One region of the Streptosporangium sp. NPDC049078 genome, then DNA from elsewhere that is predicted to be linked to it. Evidence: riboswitches for the same ligand, from Rfam matches in the RefSeq annotation. Region 1 holds a riboswitch; each other region holds the start of a gene.

Region 1 (7,171 bases):
GCCGGTGAGCGGAGCGTCCGCCCAGCTGAGGCCGACCCCCGCCGAGGCGAAGAAGAAGCTGGAGAAGCTCAACGAGCAGGCCGACCAGATCGTCGAGAAGTACAACCAGGCCTCGGAGAAGTGGAAGCGGGCCAGGAAGAAGTACGGCGATCTGAACGCCGATCTGACCCGCCAGAACAAGCAGGTCGCCGGGCTGCGCAAGGAGCTCGTCTCGATGGCCGTCAGCAGCTACCAGGTCGGGTCGATCAACGGCTGGGAAGGCATGATCTACCAGTCCGACCCCGGTGCCCTGCTGAGCGGCCTGGCGGCCGCCGACCAGATGTCCACCTCCCGCGCCCAGTCGCTGAACGCCTTCGACGAGGCCACCAAGGCGCTGCGGATCGGCCGGGACGAGGCGAAGAAGGCCCTGGTCGACGCCGACAAGACGCGGGACGAGCTGGCCGAGGAGAAGGCCAAGGCCGAAAAGATGGTGAGGGCACAGACGAAGCTCCTGCGCGAGCTCAACGCCTTCAAGGTGGGCAACCCGCAGAGCACCGGGGTCCAGTACACCGGCTCAGCCTCGGGCAACGCCCGCGCCGCCCTGCAGTTCGCCTTCGCCCAGATCGGCAAGCCCTACCGGTACGGCGGCACGGGCCCGGCAGGCTGGGACTGCTCCGGCCTGGTCCAGGGCGCCTGGCGCAACGGGGGAGTCTCCCTTCCCCGGACGACCTGGGAGCAGTGGAGCTGGGGTGCGAGCCGCAAGGTCTCCCTGAGCGACCTCCAGCCCGGCGACCTCATCTTCAGCGAGGGCCTCGGCCACGTCAGCATGTACGCGGGCAACGGCCAGATCGTGCACGCCCCGCAGACGGGCGACGTCGTCAAGACCGTCCCGCTGTCGTCCTACGGCCGTCGTATCGTCGGAGCCGTCCGCCCCTGAGCGTTGCCCCGCGGCGTTGTCAGTGGCCGTCAGTGGCCGTCAGTGGCCGCCATGACCCCCGGTGGCGCCCGGTGCCCCAGGCGGTTCCCCGGTGCTCCCCTGTGGCTCAGCGGCCCCACGGCGGCTCCGTCCGCAGTGGCCTGCGAGGCGACGGCGAGGCTCCCGCGCCGGGTGGGGTGGGGCGCCGGAAAAAACCGGATGTGCCGGGCGCGGTGCTGCTGCGAGCATCGGAACATGATCAAACCATGGATACCCGACGAGCTCGCGTACGCCGGACCTGAGCACCTCGACGCCGCGTTCGTCGCCGGGTTCGACCGGAAGCAGGGCAGGCCCGACCCCGAAGAGGACCTCGCCGTGCTCGCGAGGCACGGCGTGGGGGAGAGCGCGACGGTGGTGGAGTTCGGCGCGGGGACCGGACAGTTCGCCCTGGCCGCGGCGCGGCGGTTCTCGCGGGTGGTGGCGGTGGACGTCTCCCCGGCGATGCACGACTTCCTGGCCGCCCGTGCCGCCGAGAACAGGCTCTCCGCGGTCGAGTGCGTGCGGGCGGGCTTCCTGTCCTACGAGCACACCGGGCCGCCCGCCGACGCGGTCTACACCCGCCACGCACTCCATCAGCTCCCCGACCTCTGGAAGGCCGTCGCGCTCGACCGCGTCGCGCGGATCGTACGGCCGGGGGGCGTCCTGCGCCTGCGTGACCTGATCTTCGACTTCCGGCCGGACGAGGCCGACGCCGTGTTCGGCCGCTGGCTCGACGGCGCGGCGGACGACCCCGCGCTCGGCTACACGCGCGAGGACTACGCCGAGCATCTGCGCACCGAGTACAGCACCTTCAGATGGCTGCTCGAACCAATGCTGGACGCCGTCGGCTTCGAGATCGTCGAGGCGGACTTCCAGCAGTCGATCTACGGGGCCTACACCTGTGTCAGGCGCTGAGAGCGTCCGGCCGACCGTCCGGGAACGGTCCATCATCGGTGGATCACGATGAGTGTGACGAACATTACGAAACCGTGATTTGCCGGGCGTGATGCGAAGGATGTGACGAGGGTCATATCTCATTAGCATAAATGGCCATTAAGCAGGGATAACAGTAAGATCAAGAAGGGGGCCGGCCCTCCCGGATTTGGGGAATGCTTTGCCGAACGTTGGGGATCGGGGTAACTTCTGGCGTCGCGACGTGCAAGCCACGCCGTCGCGGTGAATGTCGGTCTTCGGGCCGGTTCCCTTATAAGAATCCAGCCGGCCGCCGTGCCCCCACCCGGGGGCGGAGATCATTGCGGCGGCCCGCCGAATCCATGCAGCCAGGAGGCATGGAACCGGGGACCCAAAAGGCCCAGCACGCTGCGGCCAGGGGTGAATCGGCATGTTTATGCCGTAGGGCATCTTCCAAGCCCGAATCCGTCAGCTAACCCGGTAGGCATCAGTGGAAGCCCCAAGGAGAAATCCTGTCCAGCACCCTGCACAACCCTCGTCTGTCGCGCCTTTTCCGCCTTTCCCTCGGCGGTATCGCCCTCACGTTGACCGCCTCAGCCGGAGCGGTCACCCTCGGGCCCACGGCGGCGCAGGCGGCGGACGGTCCCCCCGAGATCCTGGTCAACAGCGCGGCCGGCGTCTCTGAGAAGACCGAAAGCACCACCAAGACCGTCACTCAGGCCTCGGCCACAGCCACGGCGAAGGCCAAGGTGAAGGCCAAGGCCAAGGCCAAGATGAGCAAGGCGGCACGACAGAAGGTACGGGCCGGTAAGGCGGTCTCGACGGCCAAGAAGCAGATCGGCACCCCTTACCGCTGGGGAGCCTCCGGGCCCGGAGCGTTCGACTGCTCGGGGCTCGTCCGGTACGCCTGGAAGAAGGCGGGTGTGTCCCTCCCCAGGGTCACCCACAGCCAGTACAGGGCGATCAAGAAGAAGGTCTCGTGGAGCAAACTGCGCCCCGGTGACCTGATGTTCTTCAGCGGGAAGGGCCACGTCGGCATGTACGTCGGCAAGGGCAGGATGGTCCACTCGCCGAGCAGTGGCAAGACGGTTCGTGTCGTGAAGCTGGCGGGCTACTACAAGTCCTCCTTCGCCGGAGCGGCACGACCCGGAGCCTGAGCCCGGGTGGGGGACCCGGGACCGCGTCGAGCGCGGCTCCCGAACTCCGAACCCGGGTGCCGGACCCGAGCACGGCGCCCGAGCGCCGGACCCGGGCACGGTGCCTGAGCACCGCGCCCGAGTACGGGAGCCCGAGCCCGCGTCCGGGCACACGCCGGAGGCGCGTCGAAAGCACGTGCCGAAAGCACACGCCCGAGCACGGAAAAGCGGCCCCGGCCCTCCACCAGGAGGGCCGGGGCCGCTCCATGCCGGTCGAGATGCCGGTCAAGTACCATCGGCTCGTATGTCCGTCCCGAAAGGGCGCCGCGCCGTGCTCGCCGGGATGCTGGCGCTGATGAGCGCCGGTCCGTTCGCCGGGACGGGCCCCCTCCTGGCCGGAGCCGCACCGCTCCTCCCGCACGGCCCGTACGACGCCCGGCGCCTCCTCCGGGACCCGGGCGACCTCCGCGACCTGTGGCCGGGTGCCGCCGTCACCGTCAGGGGCGAGCACTCCCTCGTGATCGGCCACGGCGTCCCCGACGCCGTCCTGCGGGATCTGGCGGCGAGGGCCGACCGCGCCCGCGCGACGATCGCGGAGATCTGGGGGCCGGTTCCCGCGGTGATCCTCTTTCCCGCCGGCGACGCCGAGGCCGCGACGCTCGCCGGAGCCGGCAGCACCCGCGGCCTGGCCGCGATGGCGACCGCGGACCGGGTGATCGTCCTGCCCTCGGGATACGCCAGGCTCACCGAGACCGGCAGGGACGTGGTGATCACCCACGAGCTCGCCCACGTGGCCACCGGCGCGACCCGTGGTGGCCGGGTGCCGATGTGGCTGTCGGAGGGCTTCGCCGACTACGTGGGCTACCGCGACGCCGGGATCGCGGTGCGTACGGCCGCCGCCGAGCTGGCCACCGAGGTGCGCGCGGGCGTCCTGCCCGAGCGTCTGCCGGGACCGGCCGACTTCGCCCCCGGGGCGCCGAGGCTCGCGCAGGCGTACGAGGAGGCGTGGCTCGCCTGCCGGTTCGTCGCGGAGCGCTTCGGGGAGAAGGCGCTGGTGAGGCTCTACGGTAGCGATGTCGGGAGCGCGCTCGGCCTGTCGCCGGCCGAGTTCACCGCATCCTGGCGCGACTACCTCGGGAAGGAACTCACGTGACGCTGAGCACGAAGGACGCGCCCTCGGGCGTGCGGTCGGCGGGATGGGCGACGGCCGGCCTGGGGGCGGTCACGCTGGCGGTCGTGGCGTTCACCACGCCCTGGAGCGTGCTGCCCGACGGAGCTCCGCCCGTCACCCCCGATCCGGCCCGCGACTTCACCGCCGAGCAGATCGCCAGGGCCGAGACGTTCGACGCGCTGGTCAGCCTTCCCGGCTACCTGTCGCTCGGCCTGACGCTGGTCGTGGCGGGGGTGCTGATCGCCACCCCGCTGGGCGCGCGGCTCGTCGACCGGCTGCCGGGGCCGTGGTGGCTGCGGACGTTGCTCGGCGTGCTGGCGCTGTCGGTGGCCGTGGCGATCCTGCGCTGGCCCCTGGGGATGTGGTCGGAGGGCTACCTGCGCGACTTCGGGCTGTCCACCCAGGCCTGGCCCGCGTGGGCGGCGGACCGGGCCAAGAGCACCGGCATCGGCGCCGGGCTGACCGCGATCATGGTGGTGGCGGTGATCGGCCTGGCGCGACGCTACCGGCGCTGGTGGATCCCCGCGGCGGCCGGGGCGTTCGTCCTGACCGTCGCGGCCTCTTTCGCCTACCCGGTGCTCATCGAACCGGTCTTCAACGACTTCAGGCCGCTGGAGGCCGGGCCACTGCGCGACGACCTGCTCGCGATGGCCGACAGGGACGGCGTGCCGGTCGAGAACGTGCTCGTCGCCGACGCCTCCCGGCGGACCACCGCGCTCAACGCGTACGTCTCCGGATTCGGCGCGACCCGCAGGATCGTGGTCTACGACACGCTGCTGCGCGCGCCCGCCGACGAGGTCGAGCTGGTGGTCGCGCACGAGCTGGGCCACGCCAAGGCGGACGACGTGCTGTGGGGCACCCTCGTCGGCGGCCTGGGCGCGGCGTTCGGGGCGTGCCTGCTGTACGTGGTGACCTCGGCGGGAGGCGTGCGGCGCAGGGCCGGGGTCACCTCAATCGGCGACCCGAGGGCGGTGGGGCTGGTGATGGGGGTGCTGAGCCTGGCCACGGTCCTGTCGGGGCCGGCCCAGAACCTGGTGAGCAGGCATATCGAGGCCCGCGCGGATCTGCACGCGCTCGACCTGACGAGGGATCCCGCGACGTTCGTGGCCATGCAGAAACGGCTGGCATTAACCAATATTTCGGATTTATCGCCCGATTTCGTTGAGTATGTACTTTATGTATCGCATCCCACGGCACCGCAGCGCATCGCCATGGCACGCTCCTGGGCCGGGCTGAACGGCCTCCCCGAGCCGTGAGCCGCACGCTGGTCGTCACGAACGACTTCCCGCCCCGCGCCGGAGGGATCCAGTCGTTCGTGTACGGCCTCGTCGCCCGACGCCCGCCCGGCTCGGTCGTCGTCTACGCGCCCCGGTGGACCGGCAGCGCGGCCTTCGACCTGCGCCAGCCGTACCCCGTCGTACGACACCCCACCTCGCTGATGCTGCCCACGCCCGCCGTCGCCCGCCGGGCCGCCGAGCTGGTCGCCGAGTTCGGGTGCGACACCGTGGTCTTCGGGGCGGCGGCGCCGCTCGGGCTGATCGCGCCCAGGATGCGCGAGGCCGGGGCCCACCGCGTCGTCATGGTCACCCACGGCCACGAGGCGGGCTGGACCGGGATCCCGGTCGGACGCCAGGTGCTCGCCAGGATCGGGGCGAGCGCGGACGTGGTCACCTATCTGGGGGAGTACACCCGGCGCAGGCTGGCCGGGGTGATAGCCGAGGACAAGCTGGTCCGGCTCGCTCCCGGCGTCGACACCGAGGTCTTCCACCCGGGGGCCGGGGGAGGGCGGGTGCGCGCGAGACTCGGACTGGGAGAGCGGCCGGTGGTGGTCTGCCTGTCCAGGCTGGTGCCGCGCAAGGGGCAGGACACGCTCCTGCGGGCCTGGCCCGGCGTGCTCAGGGACGTGCCCGGCGCGGTGCTCCTCATCGTCGGCGGGGGCCCGTACCGCAGGACCCTGGAGCGGCTGGCCCGGCCGCTGGGCGGCTCGGTCAGGATGACCGGCCCCGTGTCCGAGGCCGAGCTGCCCGGCTACCTCGCCGCGGGCGACGTGTTCGCGATGCCGTGCCGCACCCGACTGGGCGGCGTCGACGTGGAAGGGCTCGGCATCGTCTACCTGGAGGCCTCCGCGAGCGGCCTGCCCGTGGTGGCCGGCTCCTCGGGCGGCGCCCCCGACGCCGTACTGCGCGGGGAGACGGGCCTGGTCGTCGACGGCACCCGCCCGCGGGAGGTCGAGGCGGCCCTGATCGGCCTGCTCAAGGACGGGGCCGGGGCGCGTGCCATGGGGGAACGCGGGCGCGAGTGGGTGGCGCGCGAGTGGAGCTGGGACCTCGCGGCCTCCCGCTTCGCGCGCCTCCTGGAACCGGCGGAGACCCCCTGACGGGAGGACCTGCCTCCTGGCCGTGCAGGGGCCGCTGAGACCTCTGGCGGTGGAGAGACACGCGGTCCTGGGGTCGTGAAGGGATCCCGCTGAGACTCCTCGCGAGAGGTCTCAGATGGGCACCCGGCCGTAAGCGGGGCCGCGCGGACCTCTCAGCCGTGGAGGGATTCGACGGGGACCTCTCGTGAGAGGCCCCAGCGGGCATCCGGTTGTAAGCGGGGCCGTGAAGATCAGCCGTAGAGGGATTCGACCTGCTTGGCGAAGTCGCGCATCACGATATTGCGCTTGATCTTCAGGGTCGGAGTGAGGTGCCCGCTCTCCTCGTTGATGTCGAGGTCGAGGATGACGAACTTCTTGATCTGCTCGGCCTTGGAGACGGACCTGTTGGCGCCGTCCACCGCCTTCTGCACCTCGGCGACGATCGCCGGATCGGAGCTGAGGGTGGCGAGGTCAGCGCCGGTCCTGTCGTTGGCGGCCTTCCACTGCTCCAGGGCCTCGACGTCGAGCGTGATGAGCGCCGCGACGAACGGCCTGTCGTCGCCGACCACCATCGCCTGGCTGATCAGCGGGTGGGCCCGGATGTGGTCCTCCATCGGGGCCGGGGCGACGTTCTTGCCCGCGGCGGTGACGATGATCTCCTT
Region 2 (7,171 bases), on a different contig from region 1:
CATGTCGGAGACGAGCATGCGCATGTCGTTGCCGACCTCGGCGGGGTCGATGTGCTGGTAGAGGTTGGGATCGACCTTGATCGCGCTGGCGTGCAGCCCGGCCTTGTGCGCGAAGGCGGAGACGCCCACGTAGGGAGCGTGGGAGTTGGGGGTGACGTTGGTGACCTCGGTGATCGCGTGGGCGATCCTGGTCATGTCGGCCAGCGCCTCCTTCGGCACGAGGTCGAATCCCCGCTTGAGCTGCAGGTTCGCCACCACGGTGAAGAGGTTGGCGTTGCCCGACCGCTCGCCGTAGCCGTTGGCGCAGCCCTGCACGTGGGTGGCGCCCGCCTTGACCGCGGCCAGCGAGTTGGCGACCGCGCAGCCGGTGTCGTCGTGGCAGTGGATGCCGATCCTCGCCGACGTCCCGACGGCCGCGTGCACCACCTCGGCCAGCTCGTCGGGGAGCATGCCCCCGTTGGTGTCGCACAGCGCGATGACCGAGGCTCCCGCCTCGGCGGCGGTGCGCAGGACCTCCAGCGCGTAGTCGGGGTTGGACTTGTAACCGTCGAAGAAGTGTTCCGCGTCGAGGAAGACTCTCTGGCCCTCCGCACGAAGGTGGGAGACCGTGTCGCGGATCATCGCGAGGTTCTCCTGAAGGGTCGTGCGGAGGGCCAGCTCCACGTGCCGGTCGTGACTCTTGGCGACAAGGGTTACGACCGGCGCGCCGGATTCGCGCAGCGCGGCCACCAATGGGTCGTCGGCTGCCTTCACACCTGCCCGGCGGGTCGCGCCGAACGCGGCGAGCTGCGCGTGCTTCAGGTCGAGCTCTGTTTGAGCGCGCCTGAAGAATTCCGTGTCCTTGGGGTTGGCTCCCGGCCAGCCTCCCTCGATGAAGCCGACGCCCAGACCGTCCAGGTGACGCGCGATGGCCAGTTTGTCGGCCACCGTGAGGTTGAGCCCCTCCTGCTGGGCACCGTCACGGAGAGTCGTGTCGTACACGTGGAAACGATCGTCGGCCATGTCAATCTCCTTCGCGGTTCGATGATTCGCCGCGCGCTCGTTCGGCTTCTGGAAACAAAAATGACCCCTCACGGACGTGAGAGGTCTGCGCGCCGGCGGTGTCCCTTTTCAGCCGGCGCGCCTGCCGATAATGAGCAGACCGTAGAACATGATGCTTCGGAGTCTGCCACACGCCGACACCATCTGACACATCGATCTCAGGATCCGAGATCCGCGGCGTGCCCGAACGGCCCGGGACACGGCCTGGAATCACCCCCGTCGCCGTCCGGCACCGGCGAGAATGGGCCCCATGAAGGCGACTTATCTCGACCCCACCGTGGGGCAGTATCTGCTCGCGCACACCAGCCAGCCCGACGACGTCCTCGACGCCCTCGCCGTCGAGACCCGCGAGCTGACCGGCGACAACGCGTCCATGCAGATCTCCCCCGACCAGGGGCGTTTCCTTACCATGATCGCCCAGCTCTGCGGCGCCAGGAACGCGGTGGAGGTGGGCACCTTCACCGGCTACTCCTCCATCTGCCTCGCCAGAGGGCTCGCTCCCGGCGGCGGGCTCACCTGCTTCGACGTGAGCGAGGAGTGGACGGCGGTCGCCCGGAGTTACTGGGAGAAAGCGCAGGTCGCCGACCGCATCGAGCTGAGGATCGGGCCCGCGGCCGAGCGGCTGCGCGAGCTTCCCGAACACCCGGCCGTCGACCTGGCGTTCATCGACGCCGACAAGGTCAACTATCCCGTCTACTACGAGATCCTCATGTCGCGCCTGGCCCCCGGCGGGGTGATCCTCGTCGACAACACCCTGTGGAGCGGGCACGTCGCCGACCCCACCAGGGACGACGAGACCGTGCGGCACATCCGCGAGTTCAACGACATGGTGAGCGCCGACGAGCGGGTCACCTCGATCATGCTTCCCATCGCCGACGGCCTCACCATGATTCGAAAGCACTGACGAAAACTTTCCCGAATCGCGGGCGAAGGAAAACCTTTCCGATTACTGTAAGCGATGTGACAAACACGTTGCGCCCACCCGCGCGGAGGGAAGGATGACCTCATGGCCAAGACCCTGGAACGCCGCGAGGCGAAGCCCGTGTCCACCAACCATCAGGAGCTCGAAGCGCACTACCAGAGGACCTGCGACCAGTGGCCCGACCGTAAGGTCGAGATCATCAACGGCCGGATCGTGGTGAGGGAGTTGCCCACACTCAACCACGCCAAGAGCATCCTGCAGTTGTTGATCCAGCTCATCCCGTTCGCCACGGAACAGGGCTGGCATCCCGTATACGACGTCAAGCTCTTCCTGGGCGTCCAGAAAGATCGTTATCGGCCCGATCTCCTTGTCCTGCCGAAGTCTCCCCGCATGTGGGACGAGGAGAACGTCTATGCGGAGGAGACGCTGCTCGTCGTGGAGGTGGTCTCCCCCAGTAGTCGGAGCGACGACCACGTCACCAAACCGGAAAACTGCGCGATCGCCGGGGTTCCGCTCTATCTGGTGATCGACGCCACCCAGAATCTCGCCCGGCTCCTCAGCCATCCCGGGGAGAGGGGCTACCAGCGGCAACACCAGGTGACCCTTGGAGAGCCCCTTGAGCTCCCCGCTCCCTGGAACCTCACGATCGACACCGGCAAGCTGACCGAAGGGTAGGCCCACTCGGCGGGAGGCCCGGCCGGGGCGGGAGGCCGGAGCCCCCGCCGAGCCGGGGGTCCCCGGACGCCTCGACCGGGCCTCTCCCGCACGGGATCGGCCCTGCACTCCGCGCGCGACCTCGATCAACCTGAAGTGATCACTCGTCGCACCGGATCGGACACGGCCGCTCACCCGCGACGACACGACGCGTGTGGAAAACGGGGGCAACGGATCGTGTGGACCCAGCCATACGCTCCGTCGCCCTCGACGGCGGTGGAAGGTGCTCAGCAGATCTTGTGGACCCAGCTGTGCGGGTCGGGACGGGTCCCGTACTGGATCCCCACGAGCTCCTCGCGGATCTTCGAGGTGACGGGCCCCTGGGTGCCGTCGCCGATCGTCCAGGCGCGGTCGGCGCCCTTGACCGAGCCGACCGGGGTGACGACCGCGGCGGTGCCGCAGGCGAAGACCTCGGTGAGCTCGCCCGTCTCGCAGCCCTGCTGCCACTCCTCGACCGACAGGCGCCCCTCCTCGGCCTGGAGGCCGAGGTCGGAGGCGAGGGAGAGGATCGAGTCACGGGTGATGCCGGGCAGGAGGGTGCCGGTGAGCGCCGGGGTGAGCAGGCGGTCTCCGTAGACGAAGAACAGGTTCATCCCGCCCATCTCCTCGACGTAGCGGTGCTCGCCCGCATCCAGCCAGACCACCTGGTCACAGCCCTGCTCGACGGCCTGGCGCTGGGCGACGAAGGCCGCCGCGTAGTTGCCGCCGCACTTGGCGAAGCCGGTGCCGCCGGGGGCCGCGCGGGTGTACTCGGTGGAGAGCCAGACCGTCACGGCCTGCCCGCCTCCGAAGTAGGCCGCCGCCGGAGAGGCGATGACCATGTACTTGTAGCTCCTGGACGGGTAGTTGACGCCGAGCGCCGGCTGCGTGGCGATCATGAAGGGGCGCAGATAGAGGCTGTGCCCCGGCGTGGTCGGGACCCACTCGCGGTCGGTCTGGACGAGCAGCTCCAGCGACTCGACGAACGTCTCCTCGGGCAGTTCGGGCATGGCCATCCGCAGCGCGGAGCTGTTGAAGCGGGCGGCGTTCGCCTCCGGCCGGAAGGCCACGATCGCGCCGTTCTCCTGGCGGTAGGCCTTGAGCCCTTCGAAAAGCTCCTGCGCGTAGTGGAAGACCGACGTCGCGGGGTCGAGGCTGAGCGGGCCGTACGGCATGAGCCTGGCGTCGTGCCAGCCCTCACCCTCGGTGTAGTCGATCGAGATCATGTGGTCGGTGAAGACCTGACCGAACCCGGGACTCGCCATTACCTGCTCGCGCTCTGCCGCGGTGCGAGCGTGGTCGGAGAGCTGCACGTCGAAGCTGAGCTTCTGAGCGGTGGTCATCGCACGGATCCTTCTCTTGAGGTCTGGCTTACCCTTGGGTCCATTCTGCGTCGGACCGGGTAACGGGAAACTACTCCATCCATGCCGAAAACCGGCAGTGCTGGAGAAACAAAAACGCGCCTGGCGGCTCAGGTGAGCCGCCAGGCGCGTCGGGGTCGAGGGAGGCGGCTTCCTCAGCCGGCTACTCGGGCGGTGATGTCGTCGCCGATCTCGTGGGTGGTCCGGCCGGCCCGGCCGGCCGTCCGCTCGACCAGGTCGTCGGCGACGGCCTGCTCGACCCTGGTGGCCTCGGCGGCCATACCGAGGTGGTCGAGGAGCATGGCGACCGACAGGATCGTGGCGGTCGGGTCGGCCTTGCCCTGGCCCGCGATGTCGGGGGCGCTGCCGTGAACCGGCTCGAACATGCTCGGCGCGGTGCGGTCGGGGTTGACGTTGCCGCTCGCCGCCAGACCGATGCCGCCGGCGATCGCCGCGCCGATGTCGGTGAGGATGTCACCGAAGAGGTTGTCGGTGACGATCACGTCGAAGCGCTCCGGCTGGCTGACGAAGAACATCGAGGCCGCGTCGACGTGGCAGTAGTCGGTCTGGACCTCGGGATATTCCAGGCCGACGCGGTCGAAGGTGCGGGCCCAGAGGTCGCCGGCGTAGGTGAGCACGTTGGTCTTGTGGACCAGCGTCAGCTTTTTGCGGGGGCGGCCGAGCGCCTTGTCGAAGGCGTAACGCACGACGCGCTCGACGCCGTAGGCGGTGTTCAGCGACTCCTGGGTGGCGATCTCGTGCGGCGTGCCCCTGCGCATGACGCCACCCGCTCCGGCGTACGGGCCCTCGGTGCCCTCGCGGACGACGATCATGTCGATGTCCTCGGGGCGGGATCCGCCCAGCGGCGTCTCGACGCCGGGGAAGAGCTTGACCGGGCGCAGGTTCACGTAGTGGTCGAGCTGGAAGCGGAGCTTGAGCAGCAGGTCGCGCTCCAGGATGCCCGGGGGCACGCTGGGGTCGCCGACCGCGCCGAGCAGGATCGCGTCGTATCCGCGCAGTTCGTCGAGGACCGGGTCCGGCAGGGTCTCGCCGGTTTCGTGGTAGCGCTTGGCGCCGAGGTCGTAGGTGGTGGTCTCCACCTTCGTACCGACCGCTTCGAGGACCTTCAGCCCTTCGGCGACGACCTCGACTCCGATTCCGTCCCCGGGGATGACCGCCAGGCGAATGTTACGCGAATCCATGCAGGCACCTTACCGGTCCGTCTCGGCGATTGAACACCGGTCTCATTCTGCGGACGTGTTCGCACGACAGACCCTCTGATCGTTTTGTCCTTTTTTGCTCCCTATTGACCGTTTAGGGAGGTTTCGTTATGGTCCTCCCATTCACATCACTGCCTAATCCGTACGGGCCATCCCCTTACCGGGCCCGCACGGAGCCGGGGAACCACTCTTTACGGGATCTACCGCACCCCCGAGAACACCGCCCCTCCCCCGGAGCGCGTTCCCGGTCGTCATCAGGCGGATCCCTTGGGGCGAATCAGCGCGTTCTCGCGCCGTAGGGCGGCCTCCACGCCCGAGCCCGACAGCTCACCCGGCCGGCCTTATGGAAGGAATCATCCTGTCCGGCACAGTTCTCCCCCGCGTCCTGTCCATCTCCGCCTCCCTGATCCTCGCCGGCGCCGCGGTGTGCGCGACCTCGACCGCCGCCCTGGCCGCCTCCCCGCCCCCCGCCCCCGGACCCGCGGCGCTCAAAACCCCCACGCTGAAGGAAACGCTGAAGGCGATGGACGTCAGGCCCGCCTGGCAGAAGGCCGTGCAGTGGGCCATGTCCAAGCGCGGAACGCCCTACGTCTGGGGCGGCACCGGCAACGGCGGCTTCGACTGCTCCGGCCTGATGCTCCGCGCCTACGGCGCCGCCGGGATCAAACTCCCCCGCGTCACCTACGACCAGTACGCCGCCTTCTCCAAGAAGATCGCCTGGAAGGACCTCAGAGCCGGTGACCTGGCCTTCTTCAGCGGCCTCGGCCACGTCGGCATGATCACAAAGCCCGGCTACATGGTTCACGCCCCGCAAAGCGGCGACGTCGTCAAGGAGGAGAAGCTCAGCTCCTGGCGCCGCGCCTCCTTCGTCGGCGCGGTCCGCCCCGACCCGCAGGGGGTCCAGCTCGCCAAGCGGGTCGAGCTCGCGATCGAAGTCGTGCCCGGCGGATGAGACACGCCGGCGGATCGCCGCCGGGAGGCCGTGGAGGCCCCGGTGGCGGCGAGAACGGGTTCAGCGGGTGGGGGCACCACCGTTGTCCCTGCGGTCCAGAGCGGTCTGGAGCGCGTCGGTGGCCTCGTCCTCTGTCTCCTCGGGACGGTTCCAGGGATACATGTCGTACATGGCGAATCTCGTCTCGGTCGCACGCGAGCAAGGAAGGTGGTCAAGTCTCCGGTCGGGACTCCGACCAGGCCTGATGTCGAGGGTCCGGATCACGGACCGGCGACGGGGGCTTGGAGCCGGCAAGCGCCACAACACCGCGGCGAGTCGCCGGCCTGCCCCTGTCAGGCCTCGCCGCGGCAGGTAGGAATTACGAGAACCTGGCGCATTTCATTCCAGGCTACCTGCCCACGGAAACGCCGTCTCGCCCGGCGTACACACTTCTCACATGCTGAGACGAGATGTGGCCGCCGCCCCGGTCATCGGGGCGGCGGCCACATCGGTGGACCACGGCCGTGTTTCCCGTACGTCCCCCGATCGGTCCTGGGTGATCGCATGTCGTCCTGGATCGGGAAGGGCCACCGACCCGCGACGACGCGGCACGCGCGGGAAACGGGGCTAGTCGGCCAGGTCGGCCGAGCGGCCGCTGTCGGCGCCGATCTCCGCGCCGATCTGGTCGATCACCTCGGCCGGGATCGCGGTGTCGACGGTGAGGGCGATCAGCGCCTTGCCGCCCTTGGCGTCCCGGGCCACCTGCATCGAGGCGATGTTGATCGAGTGGTCGCCGAGAATACGGCCGACCACGCCGACGATGCCGGGACGGTCGGTGTAGGTGAAGAACGACAGGTGGTCGGTGGGCTCGATCTCCATCTGGTAGCCGTTGACCTCGACGATCTTCGTGATCTGCCTCGGCCCGGACAGGGTGCCGGAGACCGAGACCGTGCGGCCGTCGGCGAGGACGCCGCGGACCGTCACGACGTTGCGCCAGTCGGGG
Region 3 (7,171 bases), on a different contig from region 1:
GGTGTGACCTGAGCCGCGCCGGAGCGCGCCCGCGATGGTCTCCCCGGGACCGTACGCGCTGTCAGAGGGCTCGCAGCGGGTCCCGTCCCGTCGCCCATGGGGCGAAGGCGGTTCACGACCTCTTTCTGGTCCCCTTTCCGGGCCTTCCCATCGGGTGCGAGACCGGTGAGATCCGCGATTCACGTTTCCGGCCGAGCCACCGGCCACCCGTTCCGAGCGCGGCGGCACAGTTCCGCCCTGATCGAGGTAGCGCTTCGTCGAGACGTCGTACGCGCCTGTCATCGACCGGCACCTCACGTTCCCGATCCGTGCGCGACCGTCGTTCCGTGACGGCATGCACGGCGGAGAAGACGACATTCCCATGAAGAGGCCGACGTCCCTTTCCCACCCGCGAAGGAAAACACATGTCGCCTAACACCCTCCCGGAGGGCGAGGTACAGTTCCACGTTCTCGGGGATCTGGCGGTTACCGTGAACGGCGTCGAAGTGCCGATGCCGGCCCAGAAACCGCGAAAGTTGTTGAGCATACTGCTCAGCAGAGCGGGGCAGTCGGTGCCCGTCGGGATCTTGTCGGATATTTTGTGGACCGAACAGCCCAAGAATCCGCGGAAGGCGATGCAGGTCTACGTGTTCCGCCTCCGGCATGTTCTCGGCCACGACCGGATCCAGCAGCGGGGTGAGGGCTACGCGCTGGTCACGCATCCCGACGAACTCGATGTCCACAGGTTCGAGGCGCTCGCCAAACAGGCGCTGAACGCCATGCTCTCCTCCGACATAAAGGATCTGGCGCGCTGTTCGGCGGAGGCGCTCGACATGTGGCGCGGCAGGCCGTACGCGGACCTGGCGGAGAGCGCCGTCGCGGACCACGAGGTCAGCCGGCTGGAGGAACTGCGAACCTCACTGCTGGAGCTGCGCATCGGCGCGGACATCGGCCTCGGGAACCACTTCGAGACCATACCCGAGCTGCGCGGCCTGATCATGCGTTTCCCGTTCCACGAACGGTTCCGCACCCTGCTGATGCTCGCCCTCTACCGGACCGGTCGCCAAGGGGAGGCGCTGGAGGTGTTTCAGGAGACCATCGTGCTGCTCGACCGGGAGCTGGGAATCCTGCCGGGTCAGGAAATGAGCACGATGCACACGCGAATTCTGCAGTCCGACCCGTTCCTGATGTCCGTCGACGCCGTACTGGAATGTCTGGGAGAGGTCGGCCTGAAGGCCGCGCATCGGTGAACCAGGGGCCGGTGCCGTTGACGAGGGGTGCGGAGGGCTGGACGCGCCGCGATCCGGCGCGGTGCGCAGACCTGGCCGTCGCACCCCGGTTCCGCAGACCTTCGGTGTGCCTTCGGGCGACGGGACACCTACCCCGGCGATAGTTGTGCCTCGTCCCTCGCCCCGTATCGTCCCCACCAGTGATCCCGACGGTGTGAGGAAGGATCGGCATGAGCGACGACGCGGTGCGACGCGTTTTCCGGACGGTCGACTCGTTCGACCCCGACGAGTTCGTGCGGTTGCTGGCCGAGGACGCCACGTTGGTGTTCGGCAACGCCGAGCCGATGGCGGGACGCGAGGCCATCGCCGCCGGGTTGCGGGACTTCTTCTCCACCATCGGCGGCCTGCGGCACAGGATCGTGCGGAACTGGCAGGTGGACGCCGACATCATCGCCGAGACCGAGGTGACCTACCGGCGGCTCGACGGCACGGACGTCGGCGTCGTGGCCGTATCGATCTGGCGCACCCGCGACGACGGCCTGATCTCCGACTACCGCATATTCGTCGACCTCGCCCCCCTCCAGGCGGGCGGGGGCGCCGCCCGGCCCGCGTCCACGGGCGCGGCGCCCACCTTCGCCCACGGGGGCGCCCAGGGGTGAGCCGCCGCTCACGCGACCGGGCGCCGCTCCCGGAGATCAGTACATCGAGATGTGCGGATGGTCGAAGTGGTTGGCCGTGATGCCGCCTCGGTTCGACATGAACCTCCAGCCGGAGCCGTGGTTGATGCGCTGGCGCCAGATCACGTACTTCACGCCGAGTTTGGCCTTGTTCTTGATGGCCCAGGCGGCGATCTCGTCGCCGAGCGCGAGGTTGGCGGCCGTGGGCATCGCGCCACCGGCGCTCATCATGAAGTCGCAGGCACGGCCCAGAGGATGCTCGCCGCCGTCGTTGACGGCCCGGTAGCAGCCGACCGAGTACGGCAGGTTGAAGCGCCTCATGACGGCGTCGCGCATGATCCGGGTGCGGTCGGTGATGTTGTCGGCGCCGGTGGGCAGCTGCGGCGCCCAGCTGCCGTCGGCGCGACGGCCGGAACCGGTGGGGGCGAGCCGGTCGAGCTTGTTCTTCATGTCGCGGATCAGCTTCTCGGCCTTCTCGCGCTGCGCCTGCACCTCCTTGGCCTCGTCGCCGATCTCGTCGGTGAGCGTGGCGGCCGTCTCGGCCGCCCGCTTCCTGCGTTCGATGCTGTTGACGAAGCCCTCCAGGTGGGCGGCCTGCTGGGCGGTGAGCTGCTCCATCACCGCGGCGGCGCCCATGTCGCCGGAGAACATCAGCGCGGGCAGCCCTCCGCCGCTGCTCTGGTAGCGCAACTGGACGATGGAGTCGACCTCCCGCTTGGCCTCGACGTAGGTCTTCTCGGCCTTTTCCAGGTTCTGCTTGGCGACGATCTCGGCCTTCTGCGCCATCTTGAGCGACTCGCGGGTGGCCGCGTAGGTCTCGATCAGCTTGTCGACCTGCTTGCCGAGCTTGGCCAGCTCGGCGCGGAGCTTGGCCTCGGTGGGCTTGGGGTCCGCGCTTCCGGCGGTGGGGGCGCCGATGGTGAACACGACGATCGAGCTCAGGCAGAGGGCCAGAGACGCACGCCGACGGAACGTGGGGGACGGGGCCGCCACGCACTCTCCTCTCCTTACGCCTACCGGGTTAGCTGACGGGTTCGGGCTGGAGGAAGCCCTTCCACCGAAGTGGTTTCACCCCAGGTGCGGTGGTTCCCCGGCTCCCGGGCAAGGTGCCCGGGATTAGGCAAATCAGCGTTTACAGCCGATGTGGGAAGGATAGTAGTGGTAAACAGCAGGTCATGCGACCTCAAGACGAGACCAAGCGGTAATCAGTTCGTGACAACAGAGCGCAGCAGTTGTGCTGTCGCCTCGGGCGACACGTCGTTCACGAAGGCGCCCATCGCCGACTCCGACCCGGCGAGGTATTTCAGCTTGTCCGGCGCGCGGCGGATGCTGAACAGCTCCATGTGCGCGTACGACAGATCGCGGCCGGTGGAGACCGGTGCCTGGTGCCAGGCCGCGACGTACGGCATGGGCACGCCGAAGATCCCGTCGAGGCGGCGGAGCACGTCGGTGTAGAGGGGGCCGAACGCCGCGCGTTCCCCGGCGTCCAGCGCGACCAGGTCGGGGACCCTGCGGTGCGGGTAGAGGTGGACCTCCACGGGCCAGCGCGCCGCGGCGGGGACGAAGGCCGTCCAGTGCTCGTTCGAGCCCACCACCCGGATCTCGGCCGCACGCTCCGCGGCCAGGACGTCGGCGAACAGGTTGCCGCCCGTCCGCTCCCTGTGGCGCTCGGCCGCCCCGAGGGTGAGCCTGGTGCGCGGGGTCACGTAGGGGTACGCGTAGATCTGGCCGTGCGGGTGGGCCAGGGTGATGCCGATCTCCGCCCCCCGGTTCTCGAAGCAGAAGACCTGCTCCACGCCGGGCGTCGCCGACAGCTCCGCCGTACGGTCGACCCAGGCCTCCATGACCAGTTCGACCTGCTCGGGGGAGAGCCGCGAGAACGCGGAGTCGTGCTCGGAGGTGAAGCAGACCACCTCGCACCTGCCGACCCCCGGACGGACCTCGCTCAACCCTCCGATCGGCCGGTGGTCGCCCGGCTGGGCGGAGAACGAGGGGAACCGGTTCTCGAAGACCACCACCTCGTAGTCGGAGGAGGGGACCTCGGTGAGATTGCCCGGAGTCGAGGGACAGAGCGGGCACTCGTTGGCGGGGGGCAGGAAGGTGCGGCCCTGGCGGTGCCCGGCCACCGCGATCCACTCCTCGGTGAGCGGGTCGTAGCGCAGCTCGGAGGCGGCGGGACGGGGCGGCAGGTCGCGTCGGTCGGGTGCCGTGCGGTCGGCGTCGTCGCGCCGGTCGAAGTAGAAAAGCTCCCGGCCGTCGGCCAGGTGGGTGATCGTACGCTTCATCGGCCGGCGATCTCGCTCTCGCGCTGGGGTTCGGTGATGATCATCTCGCCCACCGAGGCGGCGAGCTCCTCGCGGGCCTTCTCGGTCATGCCGGAGTCGGTGACCACGATGTGGGCCTCGGCCAGCTCGGCGATCGTGCTGATGCCGACCGTGCCCCACTTGGTGTGGTCGGCGAGCACCACCAGGCGGTGCGCGGAGGCGACCAGTTCGCGGTTGGTCTCGGCTTCGAGCAGGTTGGGGGTGGTGAACCCGGCGCGGGTGCTCATACCGTGCACGCCGAGGAAGAGGGTGTCGACGTGCAGGCCGCGGATCGCCGAGACCGCGACCGGACCGACCAGCGCGTCGGAGGGGGTGCGGACCCCGCCGGTCAGCACGACCGTGTGGTCGGCCCTGGGGGAGCGGTGGAAGACGTCGGCGACCCGGATCGAGTTGGTGATCACGGTCAGCTCGGGCACGTCGACGAGCTGGTGGGCGAGCGTCCAGGTCGTGGTGCCCGCGGAGAGCGCGACGGCGGTGGCCGGCCGGACGAGCCGGGCGGCGTGCCGGGCGATCGTCTCCTTCTCCGCCTGCTGGCGCACCGACTTGGCGGCGAAACCCGGCTCTTCGGTCGAGCCGGGCCCGGTGGCGGTGGCGCCACCGTGGACCTTCTCCACCAGACCGCGTTCGGAGAGCACCTCAAGGTCGCGCCGGATCGTCATGTCGGACACGCCGAGCTCCCGGACGAGATCGGCGACCCTGACCCCGCCGCTGCCGCGCACCCTTTCCAGGATCGCCTGCTGTCGCTGCTGGGCGAGCATCGCCTCACTCCCCTTAATCCATCAGATTCCACCAAAATACCACGAGCAGGTGGGGGAGGTTGTTGGATTGTGGTGGCCGGCCGCTCACAGTCGATCAAGCTCCGCCGCGATGTTCGCCCTCGCCGCCCCCTCCAGATCGGCGATGTGGAAGATCACAGGAAGATCGAGCAGCGAGCGCAGCACCGTGGCCCTTCCCGCCCTGAACACGTCGTCGGGGACGAAGTCGTACTCCTCGCGCACGGCCGCCGCGTAGGCGGCGTAGACGTCGGGGGAGGAGCCCAGGATCGCCAGGTCCGCGTCGGACAGCACGGCCCCGTCCGCGTCGCCGGACGCGGGTGCGTGCGTGACGGTCATCCTGACCAGCCGGGCGACCGTCGCCACATCCTCCGCGGGCACCCCCAGCTCCGGCAGCGCGCGCTCGGCCAGCCTCGCGCTCCGCTCCTCGTTGTCCGCACGCCGCGGGTCGTAGACGGCGTCGTGGAACCAGGCAGCCATCCGTACCAGGTCCGGGCGCCTCGCGTGGTCGGCGAGGGCGTCGACATGGGTGAGCACCGCCTCCAGATGGGCGGTCGTGTGATATCTGCGGTGCGGCTCGTCGTACCGGGTGATCAGTTCGCGGCCGAGGGGGTCGGCCCCCGCGCCGGCGAGGGATCGCCAGCGGGCCATCAGCTTCTCGCTCATGTGACGGAGCCTAGAGTCCGGTGACGGAGCCGGGAGTCCGGCCTGACGGGTGAGGAGCCCGGTCACGCGTCCATCCAACGGGTGGGGAACGTCAAGACGGGGGAAACGCCGGGGAAATACGGTCCGCCGGAGCCGGACGGATCGCCGTCCAGGCCTTGTGCGACGGACGTTCCAGGAGGAATGTGAAGGTCTGGGCGAGTGAGATCGAGTCCCGTACGGATCCGGAGGAACCTCGGCGAAGGGGTGGTCGGCATGGGCAGACGAGCACGCAAGGCCAGGGCGCGCAAGAAGCGCAGGGCCAACCACGGCCGGCGGCCGGCGGCGGGCTGACGGCACGCGCTCCGATGGTCAGGCGCGGCGGCCCCAGGAGGCGAGCAGCAGGATCTGCGGGTCGGTGCCCGAGTGAGGCTGCGGGTGCTCCCCGGTGGCCGCGGCCTGCCGGTAGCCGGGCTCGGCGTCGCTGAACCAGGTGGCGCAGGCCTCGACCAACTCGGGATCGAGACGCTCGTCGGCACCGATGGCGCGGGCCAGGTCCCACGTGTGGATGAGCGCGTCGGCGAACAGTTCGGTGATGTACTCCCGGCCGGACACGTCGCCGAACGGCAGGTGGACGAGGCGGCCGAGGGCGTGAACGCCTGTCGCCGCCTGGATGGCGGGTACGGCCGAGGTGTCGAAGGCCTTGATGGGATCGTCGCCCAGCAGGTCTCCGTCGAAGGCGTCGCCGACGTCCGCGGAGGTCCCCCCGGCCAGCAGCACGGGAGCCCACAGGTTCTCGCCGACCACGTGGTTGACGAGAGCACGCACGTCCCAGTCGACGCACGGGGTCGGGTTCTCCCACTGCTCGGGGCCGATCCGGTGGACAAGAGCGCCGAAGTCGTCCAGTGCGCGGTGGTAAGCCTCGGGTACGTCGATGGTCATCATGCCCCTCCCGATGCCCTCCCGGGTCTCCTCCCGGCTCTCATCTTGACCGTAACCCCTGAACAGCCAGTAGTCATCGCGTCAACGGACATGACCGGCATGCCCGAGGTGCCCAAGGAATTCCGTAGGGTGCACACCTGACCGGGGGACTTCATTCCACGGTCAGATCGACGTCAGCAGTAAGTCACGATATTTTGCGAAACTTCATCTCATGCGCACCATGACTTTCACCAGGGCGACCGCCGCGGCGGTCACCGGTCTGCTCCTCCTGCCCCTCTCCGTGGTTCCGGCCACCGCCGAATCCGGCCACCGGGGCATCACGCTGACCTTCCTCGGCCGTCACACCGCCGGAACCGCCGGGGCCTCGGAGATCACCGCGTACGACGCCTCCACCCGCAGGGTCTTCGTGGTGAACGCGCAGGCCGGTACCGTCGACGTGCTCGACATCCGCGACCCGCGCAAGCCGCGCAAGGTCGCCACCCTGGCCACCCCCGGAGCCAACAGCGTCGCGGTGCGCCGCGGCCTGGTCGCCGTGGCCCAGCAGGCCGCGGTCAAGACCGACCCGGGCACCGTCGCCTTCTTCGACGCCGCGAGCGGCAAGAAGC
Region 4 (7,171 bases), on a different contig from region 1:
CGAGCTGGCGCGCAAACTGGGCCGTCCCGCGTACTCGGTGCTGCTCGCCGTACGACAGCTCGCCTCCTCCGGGCTGCTCCGCGTCCCGGAGCCCGGTCCGGCCGAGGCCCCCGCCGCCCCGGACCCGCTGCCCAGGCGGACGAAGGGCGCCACGGAGATCCCGGCGGCCGGGACGGGCTCCGTGGAGACGTCGGAGTGGATCCCCAGGGCGAACGGGGACCCGGCCGACGTCAACCTGCTCATCCGGCTCAGGAACGCATTGGAGGCAATGACTTGAGCCCGGTCACATGCCGATAAGGCTACGGACGCTGAAGTTGATCGGAAGGAGGATGCCGGTGGAACTGCGCGAGGAGATACGCCGTGAGATGGCGATGCTGCGAGAACGCGTACCCGACGTGGACGGGAGCATCGCGTGCAGTGTCGACGGCCTGACGATAGCCAGCGACCTGAGAAACGACGTCGAGCAGACGGGCGCGCTCTCCTCCGCGGTGCTCGCCCTGAGCCGCCGGATGACGGGCATCGCCGGCAAGGGCGCCTTCGAGGAGACGCTCATCTCCGGAACCAACGGCTACGCGGCGTTCTACGCCGCCGGACCCAAGATCGTTCTCACAGTCCTGGCACGCCCGGGGACCAATCTCGGGCTGCTCAGGCTGGAGGGCCGCAGAACGGCGGACCGACTCGCCGCCGTCAGCTCACGCACATCGATATCCCAGTGATCGGAGACAGTAATGGGCAACATGGACATCTCGCTCAAGGAGATGATGGCGATCGACGGTGCCATCGGCGCGGTCGTCGTCGACTACAACAGCGGGATGGCGCTCGGCGCGCTCGGCGGGTCCAAGGACCTCGACCTCCAGGTCGCGGCCGCGGGTAACACCGAGGTCGTCAGGGCGAAGATGCGGACCATGGAGTCGCTCGGTCTCAAGGACGGCATCGAGGACATCCTCATCACGCTCGGCACGCAGTATCACGTGATCCGCCCGATCTCGGGCCGGAGCGGTAAAGGGCTGTTCCTCTACCTGGCCCTCGACCGGAACCGGGCCAACCTCGCGCTCGCCCGGCACAGCCTGCGCGGCATCGAGGAGAAGCTCGAAGTCTGACCCTTTGGTTCGCGGTCCGCGCCCCGGCAGGCGCGGACCGCACCGGAACCCTCGGCGTTTCGAGGATGGTTCTTCCCGATGGCCGCGCCGCCGGGGACGGTGACGGCTCTTTTTGGCCGCCACACCGTCGGAGCCGGTGACGAGGACCGTCTCTGCCCGGTGGCCGCGCCGTCGGGGCCGGTGACGAGGACCGTCTCTGCCCGGCCGCCACACCGTCGGGGTCAGTTCTCCTCTGCGGCCACGCCGCCGGGGACGTACTCGGAGACATGCTCGACCATCACCTTGGGCTTGCCGAGCCAGGGTCGCGCCTCCGCGCTCACCAGCTGGGTCTGCAGGCCGATGCCCAGCTTCCTCGCCATCGCGAAGACGGTCGTCGGCGGCTGGGCCGGGTTGGTGTCCCTGCGGTTCCACGCGCCGGTGGAGAACGCGACCGGGTGGTTCTTGATCCCCGTGCCGCCGCCCCACTTGGTGACGACGTACTGGATGTCGATGTGGCCCATGCCACCGTTGCCGTCCACGCCGAGCGTGCCGGCGTTGAACGTGCCGCCGGTCAGGTCGGCGAAGGTCTTGGCGTCGATGTCGATCATGATGCCCTGGTTGGAGGGGTTACCCGGGCCGCGGTCGCCGACGAAGAACTTCGCCTTCTTGCCCTTGTAGAGGATGTATCCCTCGGTGAACAGGGGCCAGCTCGGGCTGGCGATCATGCCCTTCTGCATCGGCTTGCCGCTGGCGGGAAGTCCGGTGTCACCGGCCCGGCCCGAGGAGTCGTCCCAGAAGTAGGAGGCCGTGGTCGCGCCCTGGAGGAGAACGGCCTCGGTACCGGCGGGCGCGCCCGCCGCCGGGTCGTTCGCGAGGCGGGTGGAGGCGGGGGCCGCGGAGGCGGGGGCCGCGGAGGCAGGGAGCGCGAGGGCGACACCGCCGGAGACGAGGAGGCTCGCGGCGGTGAGGGCCGCGGCGAGGCCGCGCCCGAGGGAGGTGTTCCTGTACGGGGATCGCTCGCCCGGACAGGGCGTGTTCAGGTCGTTCTTGTGCATACCAAAGGAGGGGTGCATGGAGAAATGGCTCTTTCGCGAGGGAACGGGGCGGCCAGGTGCGAACACCGAAGGGGTGCACTGGCGGGGACGCGCTCATCGGAAAAGGTGGCGTAGCCGGATCAGCCGATCGCTACGCGGAGCACGGTCCTGAAGGTGCCACGATCAGGCGCGGCGGCGAGGTCGAGGGGACGGGGGGCGGCGTTGAAGTTCAGGTGGTCGGTGCCGACAGGGGGTCCACCGACGTGGTGACGCGGTGATCCATGAGGGGATCTCCTCTCCATCTCGTCTACCGGGTTAGCTGACGGGTTCGGGCGGTGGAGTTGCCCTACCGCCGCGCGTTCGCGGCGGATTCACCCCGGAAAATTGGTTCCCCGGCTCCGGAGCCCTGCGGGCCCTCGGGATTCGACGTCGGCCGGCCGCCTCCTCTTGTGAAGGGCAGGTCGCCAACCGATAACAGTGGACACTACCCACCAAACCGGACAAAGCAAAGCAAACACCATGAAAAACCCAGAAGATCTACCTACAAGCTTCAAGGAAGCCCCATCGATCGCCCCGCCAGGTCGGCACCCGCCCTACCAGCGAGAACGCCTTCCCCAACCCGGTATCCGCCGCGAGAACCCCCGCCCCGGACCCGTACGAGGGCCTTCCCGCCGGCGGCCGGCACCCCCGCCCGCGGGACGAAGCTCCTCCCCCGAGACCCACACAGGGCCTCCTCACCGGGGGTCGACAGCCCATCGCGGGACCCTCACCGAGACCCGCACGGGATCTCCCCCACCCAGCGGGTCATCCCCGTCCGGTCAGTCCCACCAGAACGACCAGGCGTTCCTGCCCTTGATCTGCTCGGCGTAGTCGACGAGGGTCCCCGCTCCCTGGATGATGCTGTCGGGGCAGAACGTCCAGTGTTCCGCCGCGACGTGCAGGGCGTGCTCGGAGGTCGTCGGCGGCGCGGCGACGCTGAGGTCGAGGGTGTTGAACCCCATTCCGACCACCCGCACCCCGAACCTCTCCTCCCAGCTCCGTACGACGGCCGCGAGCGGGACCATCCACTCGTTGTGGTTCAGGGCGCCCTGCCAGCCCATCACGGCCAGGGCGTCGGCCCCGCGCTCCACCGCGACGAGCCCGAGCGGGGTCCTGCGCTCGGCCACCAGCCCGGCGTACCAGTCGGCGACCACACCGGGATCGGCGGCGAGCCTTCCCGCCGGCGCCGGGCCCGGACACTCGGGACCGTAGGGATCGAGGAGTTCGAGCTGGTCCAGGGTCGCCCTCTCGATCCAGTCGGACCACACCTCGGCCATGAACGCGGCGGCGTTGTAGTTGTCGATCTGAGCGGCGGTGTCGGGGGCGATCTGACCCGCCGACCAGGGCTGGACGGAGTCCTCCAGCAGGACCGGCCACAGGCCCGACTGCTCGTGCTGAGCCCTCAACCGGGCCCAGTACTCACCGGAGACCGTCACCTCACTCAGCCAGAACGCCGGACGGCGACGGACCGCGAGCTGAGCGTAACCGGGGTCGGGCCACACCACGTCCCCCGGCGGCAACTCCACCGAGAGCCTCCTGCCCCCGCCTCCCCCGTCCCCCTCGCCTTCGTGGGCTCCTTCTCCCCCATCGGCGAACAACTGGCCCAGAACTGGCGGGAGTCTCTCACGCTCGCAATCGCTCATCTCTACCGATCCGATCCTGACCACGGATCAATTTTGGCCTGTCAACCACCCCGAGGGACAGTTCTGCCCTGGTCCAGGCAAAAATTATCGGTACAGAGAGGAACGAAGCCGAGCGGGTGCCACCCCTCCACGCCCGACGAATGCTCAACGAGGCCGTTCGGGGCCGCACGTCACGTCCGCGAGGGCGCCGTGAGTCTCGGGGGTAATGGACAGGCCCGCGAAGCCGGAGAGCTAGGGCTCGAAGAGCACCAGGGGATGGCGCCGCGTCATCTCCAGGACCACGCGGCACACCTCCCCCGCCCGTGGGAAGACCGCGTTCATCAGCACGAAGTCCTCCCCCACGGTGAGCGGCTCGGACCACGGTGAGGCGCCGTAGTTCTCGACGGTCAGGTCGGGGAAGAGCGCCGTCAACTCCTCGTAGAAGGCCGCCACCTCCGGGCGCGGCTCACCGGGCGCGGCTCCGCTCTCGCCCCAGGCGAGATATCGAAGAAGGGCCTCCCGCGCGGTGATCGGTCCGGCCGCGAACCAGACTCCGAGATCAAAGCTCACACCATGTCCTCGTCGTCCTCGTCGTCCTCGTCGTCCTCGTCGTCGCCTGCCCAGCCGTCGAATCCTACGTGCCCGGCGGACACCTGATATGCGCGAACCGTACGGAAAGATCGACGCCCGAGATGCGCGACCGGCGCGGAAGGATCGACGTCTGGAATGCGCGACCGGCGCGGAGGACGGACACCTTTATATACGCGGCCGACGAGGAGGGGGCGCGGTGGGCCAGGACAACGCGAAAAGGGGGCACGCGTGTCCATGAGCGAGGCTAAATGTCGGTGGCGGGCCGTACCCTGCCGGCGTGATCATTATCTCCGGCTGGATCCGTGTCGACCCCGATGCCCGTGACGACTACCTCAAGGGATGCGTGAGCGTGATCGAGCAGGCCCGCGCCGCGTCCGGCTGCCTCGACTTCACGCTCGGCGCCGACCTCGTCGACACCGGCCGGATCAACGTCTACGAGCGCTGGGAGTCGGAGGAGACCCTCGACGCCTTCCGGGGTTCCGGGCCGAGCGACGGCCAGGAGACGATGATCCGCGACGCCGAGGTGTCTCGCTACCAGATCTCCGGCGTCGGCCCCGCCTGAGCGGGAGGCGACAGATCTCCCCTCCACCGGGTAGGGGACGGCGACGCGGTTCAGGGTCCGGGGTCCGGCAGACTGGATATGACAGAAAGGGGTTCTCGTCATGACCGACAAGCCCATCCTGGAGCCCAGCCCCAGTCACCCGATCACGATCACGCCGAACCCGGCCCGGATCGTCGTCTCGGTGGCCGGCCGGGTGGTCGCCGACTCGCGGAGCGCGTTGACACTGCGGGAGGCGGCGTACCCGCCGGTGCAGTACATCCCGATCACCGACGTCGACCGCTCGCTGCTGGAGCGGACCGACACCGCCACCTACTGTCCTTTCAAGGGCGACGCGAGTTACTACACCGTCACGGTGGAGGGAAAGCAGGCGGTGGACGCGGTGTGGTTCTACGAGTCGCCGCATCCGGCCGTCGCCGAGATCAAGGACCATGTCGCCTTCTATCCCGACCGGGTCGACTCCATCGTCGAGGAACCGGCCGCCTGAGCGTCTCCCGGCGCGAGTGCGCCGGGAGACCCATCGATCAGAAGACTGCGTGCAGCCGAATCGCCTTCGAGATGCTCGCTCGACACCAGGCAGGACACAACCCAGATCGGGAACCAGACCTATTTGCGGTGAATGAGGAGGCGATGTGCCTCCTGCATTTCTTTCGGCAGATCGTATGGCGCGAACCATCTCGCCTCCAGGATCTCGAAGTCGTCGAGCTTGAGCGTGCCCCCGACGAACTCGGCCTCGTACGCCACCTCCAGGCGGAGCTTGTAGCCGCTCTTGAGCTGCACGAGCTCTCCGACGTTGACCTTCAGCCCGGTCTCCTCGCGCACCTCGCGGCGGACCGTGTCCTCGAAGGTCTCCGACCTGTTCGCGCACCCTGTGGGCAGCCCCCACTGCCTGCCCACCGGCCAGAAACGATGCTTCAGCAGGAGCACGTTGCCATCCGCGTCACGGACGATTCCGGTCACCCCGACCGTGAACTTGGCGTGCCGGAGCCAGAGGATGCGCCACTGGAGCGAACCGTTGACGAGCCTCCAGAGCCGGACGATCAGCTTCTTCACGGTAGTCCCATCTGCGGGTCGGCGCCTGTCTGAGGGCTGGACGCTATCGGGAAAAGACGACGCGGCGCCGTCGGTTGCCCCCGTCTCGTACGAGGCCGACGACGGTTCGATCGGGTTCGCCCCGCTGAACATCCGGCACCTGACCGGGAGGTCTCCGTCGTGGGCCGATAGTCCCCCGCCACGGACCGGGATCGCCGTTCGGCGAAACCGATCGACTCCCCAAGTTTGATCACGTTAGCGTGGCCGCATGCTCGAACCACGCACCGACCGTCTCCTGCTCCGCCAGTGGCGAGACTCCGACCTGGATCCCTGGGCCGCGATGAACGCCGACCCCGAGGTCAGGGAACACTTCCCGGACCTGCTGACACATGAGCAGAGTGCCGCCTTCCTCACCCGCATCCAGGAAGAAATCGGCAGGCGGGGCTACGGGTGGTGGGCGGTGGAGGTCGTGGCGACCGGTGAGTTCATCGGCTTCACCGGCCTGAATCCGGTCGAGGGCATGCCGTTCACCGGCGTGGAGATCGGCTGGCGGCTGGCGCGCTCGGCATGGGGCCACGGCTACGCCACCGAGGCCGCCCTGGCCTGCCTGACCTTCGGTTTCGAGACCCTCGAACTGCCGGAGATCGTCGCAATGGCGACCACCACCAACCTGCGGTCCCACGCGGTGATGCGCCGGATCGGCATGACCCGTGACCCCAACGCAGACTTCGATCACCCGAACGTGCCCGAGGGGCCGCTACGGCGGCATGCGCTGTACCGGATTCGCCGATGAGGCGCCGGAGATCGGCCGTCTGGCGAGGTTAACGCCGCTCACCGCGCGAGGTGCCGTGTTCGGCGCGCTCACCACCACGTCGGTGTGGGCCGACCCCGATACCTCACATGATTGCTCGGACTTCTTATCCCGGCTTGTCCCGAGACTGTTACTGGACGCACAGAACCCCCGACCGGTGACCGATCGGGGGTTGCGATGGCGACTCCTCGCCATTAAGGGATAACCAAGAACGGTTCAATCCCGGCTCAGATCAGACGGTCGAAGTCTCCCGCCTTGATGCCGTGCACGAAGGACCGCCACCCGGTAGAGGTGAAGAGCAGGTGAGGGCCGTGCGGGTCCTTGCTGTCGCGGACCGCGACCGCGCCAGGCAGGTTGGCGGCGACCTCGACACACTGACCGCCGTTGTCTCCGGAGAGCGACGA

Evidence for each region. Region 1 has a riboswitch for cyclic di-AMP ahead of AB0B90_RS29490 (C40 family peptidase). Riboswitches for the same ligand answer to the same signal wherever they lie in the genome.
Region 2: linked by a shared signal. The riboswitch ahead of AB0B90_RS05975 (C40 family peptidase) and the one ahead of AB0B90_RS29490 (C40 family peptidase) in region 1 are both predicted to bind cyclic di-AMP.
Region 3: linked by a shared signal. The riboswitch ahead of AB0B90_RS34895 (hypothetical protein) and the one ahead of AB0B90_RS29490 (C40 family peptidase) in region 1 are both predicted to bind cyclic di-AMP.
Region 4: linked by a shared signal. The riboswitch ahead of AB0B90_RS31985 (hypothetical protein) and the one ahead of AB0B90_RS29490 (C40 family peptidase) in region 1 are both predicted to bind cyclic di-AMP.

Annotation. Positions count from the first base shown of each region.
Region 1 is NZ_JBEZEL010000018.1:196,715-203,885, forward strand. It holds gene AB0B90_RS29480 (NlpC/P60 family protein) at 1-916, shown strand, start outside; gene AB0B90_RS29485 (class I SAM-dependent methyltransferase) at 1,151-1,849, shown strand; cyclic di-AMP (ydaO/yuaA leader) riboswitch at 2,189-2,348, shown strand; gene AB0B90_RS29490 (C40 family peptidase) at 2,431-3,003, shown strand; gene AB0B90_RS29495 (hypothetical protein) at 3,287-4,135, shown strand; gene AB0B90_RS29500 (M48 family metallopeptidase) at 4,132-5,409, shown strand; gene AB0B90_RS29505 (glycosyltransferase family 4 protein) at 5,406-6,530, shown strand; gene AB0B90_RS29510 (long-chain fatty acid--CoA ligase) at 6,761-7,171, opposite strand, start outside.
Region 2 is NZ_JBEZEL010000003.1:211,966-219,136, reverse strand. It holds gene cimA (citramalate synthase) at 1-1,002, opposite strand, end outside; gene AB0B90_RS05995 (O-methyltransferase) at 1,292-1,945, shown strand; gene AB0B90_RS05990 (Uma2 family endonuclease) at 2,048-2,638, shown strand; gene AB0B90_RS05985 (branched-chain amino acid aminotransferase) at 2,905-3,999, opposite strand; gene AB0B90_RS05980 (3-isopropylmalate dehydrogenase) at 4,173-5,219, opposite strand; cyclic di-AMP (ydaO/yuaA leader) riboswitch at 5,375-5,593, shown strand; gene AB0B90_RS05975 (C40 family peptidase) at 5,581-6,189, shown strand; gene serA (phosphoglycerate dehydrogenase) at 6,796-7,171, opposite strand, start outside.
Region 3 is NZ_JBEZEL010000025.1:104,627-111,797, forward strand. It holds gene AB0B90_RS34885 (AfsR/SARP family transcriptional regulator) at 492-1,229, shown strand; gene AB0B90_RS34890 (nuclear transport factor 2 family protein) at 1,439-1,867, shown strand; gene AB0B90_RS34895 (hypothetical protein) at 1,904-2,878, opposite strand; cyclic di-AMP (ydaO/yuaA leader) riboswitch at 2,882-3,018, opposite strand; gene galT (galactose-1-phosphate uridylyltransferase) at 3,091-4,170, opposite strand; gene AB0B90_RS34905 (DeoR/GlpR family DNA-binding transcription regulator) at 4,167-4,967, opposite strand; gene AB0B90_RS34910 (metal-dependent phosphohydrolase) at 5,052-5,648, opposite strand; gene AB0B90_RS34915 (hypothetical protein) at 5,847-5,978, shown strand; gene AB0B90_RS34920 (TIGR03086 family metal-binding protein) at 5,997-6,566, opposite strand; gene AB0B90_RS34925 (choice-of-anchor I family protein) at 6,778-7,171, shown strand, end outside.
Region 4 is NZ_JBEZEL010000021.1:163,665-170,835, reverse strand. It holds gene AB0B90_RS32000 (hypothetical protein) at 1-277, shown strand, start outside; gene AB0B90_RS31995 (roadblock/LC7 domain-containing protein) at 336-716, shown strand; gene AB0B90_RS31990 (hypothetical protein) at 729-1,100, shown strand; gene AB0B90_RS31985 (hypothetical protein) at 1,322-2,152, opposite strand; cyclic di-AMP (ydaO/yuaA leader) riboswitch at 2,403-2,552, opposite strand; gene AB0B90_RS31980 (DUF4253 domain-containing protein) at 2,932-3,678, opposite strand; gene AB0B90_RS31975 (hypothetical protein) at 4,027-4,344, opposite strand; gene AB0B90_RS31970 (antibiotic biosynthesis monooxygenase family protein) at 4,643-4,927, shown strand; gene AB0B90_RS31965 (DUF427 domain-containing protein) at 5,028-5,411, shown strand; gene AB0B90_RS31960 (NUDIX domain-containing protein) at 5,531-5,977, opposite strand; gene AB0B90_RS31955 (GNAT family N-acetyltransferase) at 6,225-6,749, shown strand; gene AB0B90_RS31950 (DUF397 domain-containing protein) at 6,995-7,171, opposite strand, start outside.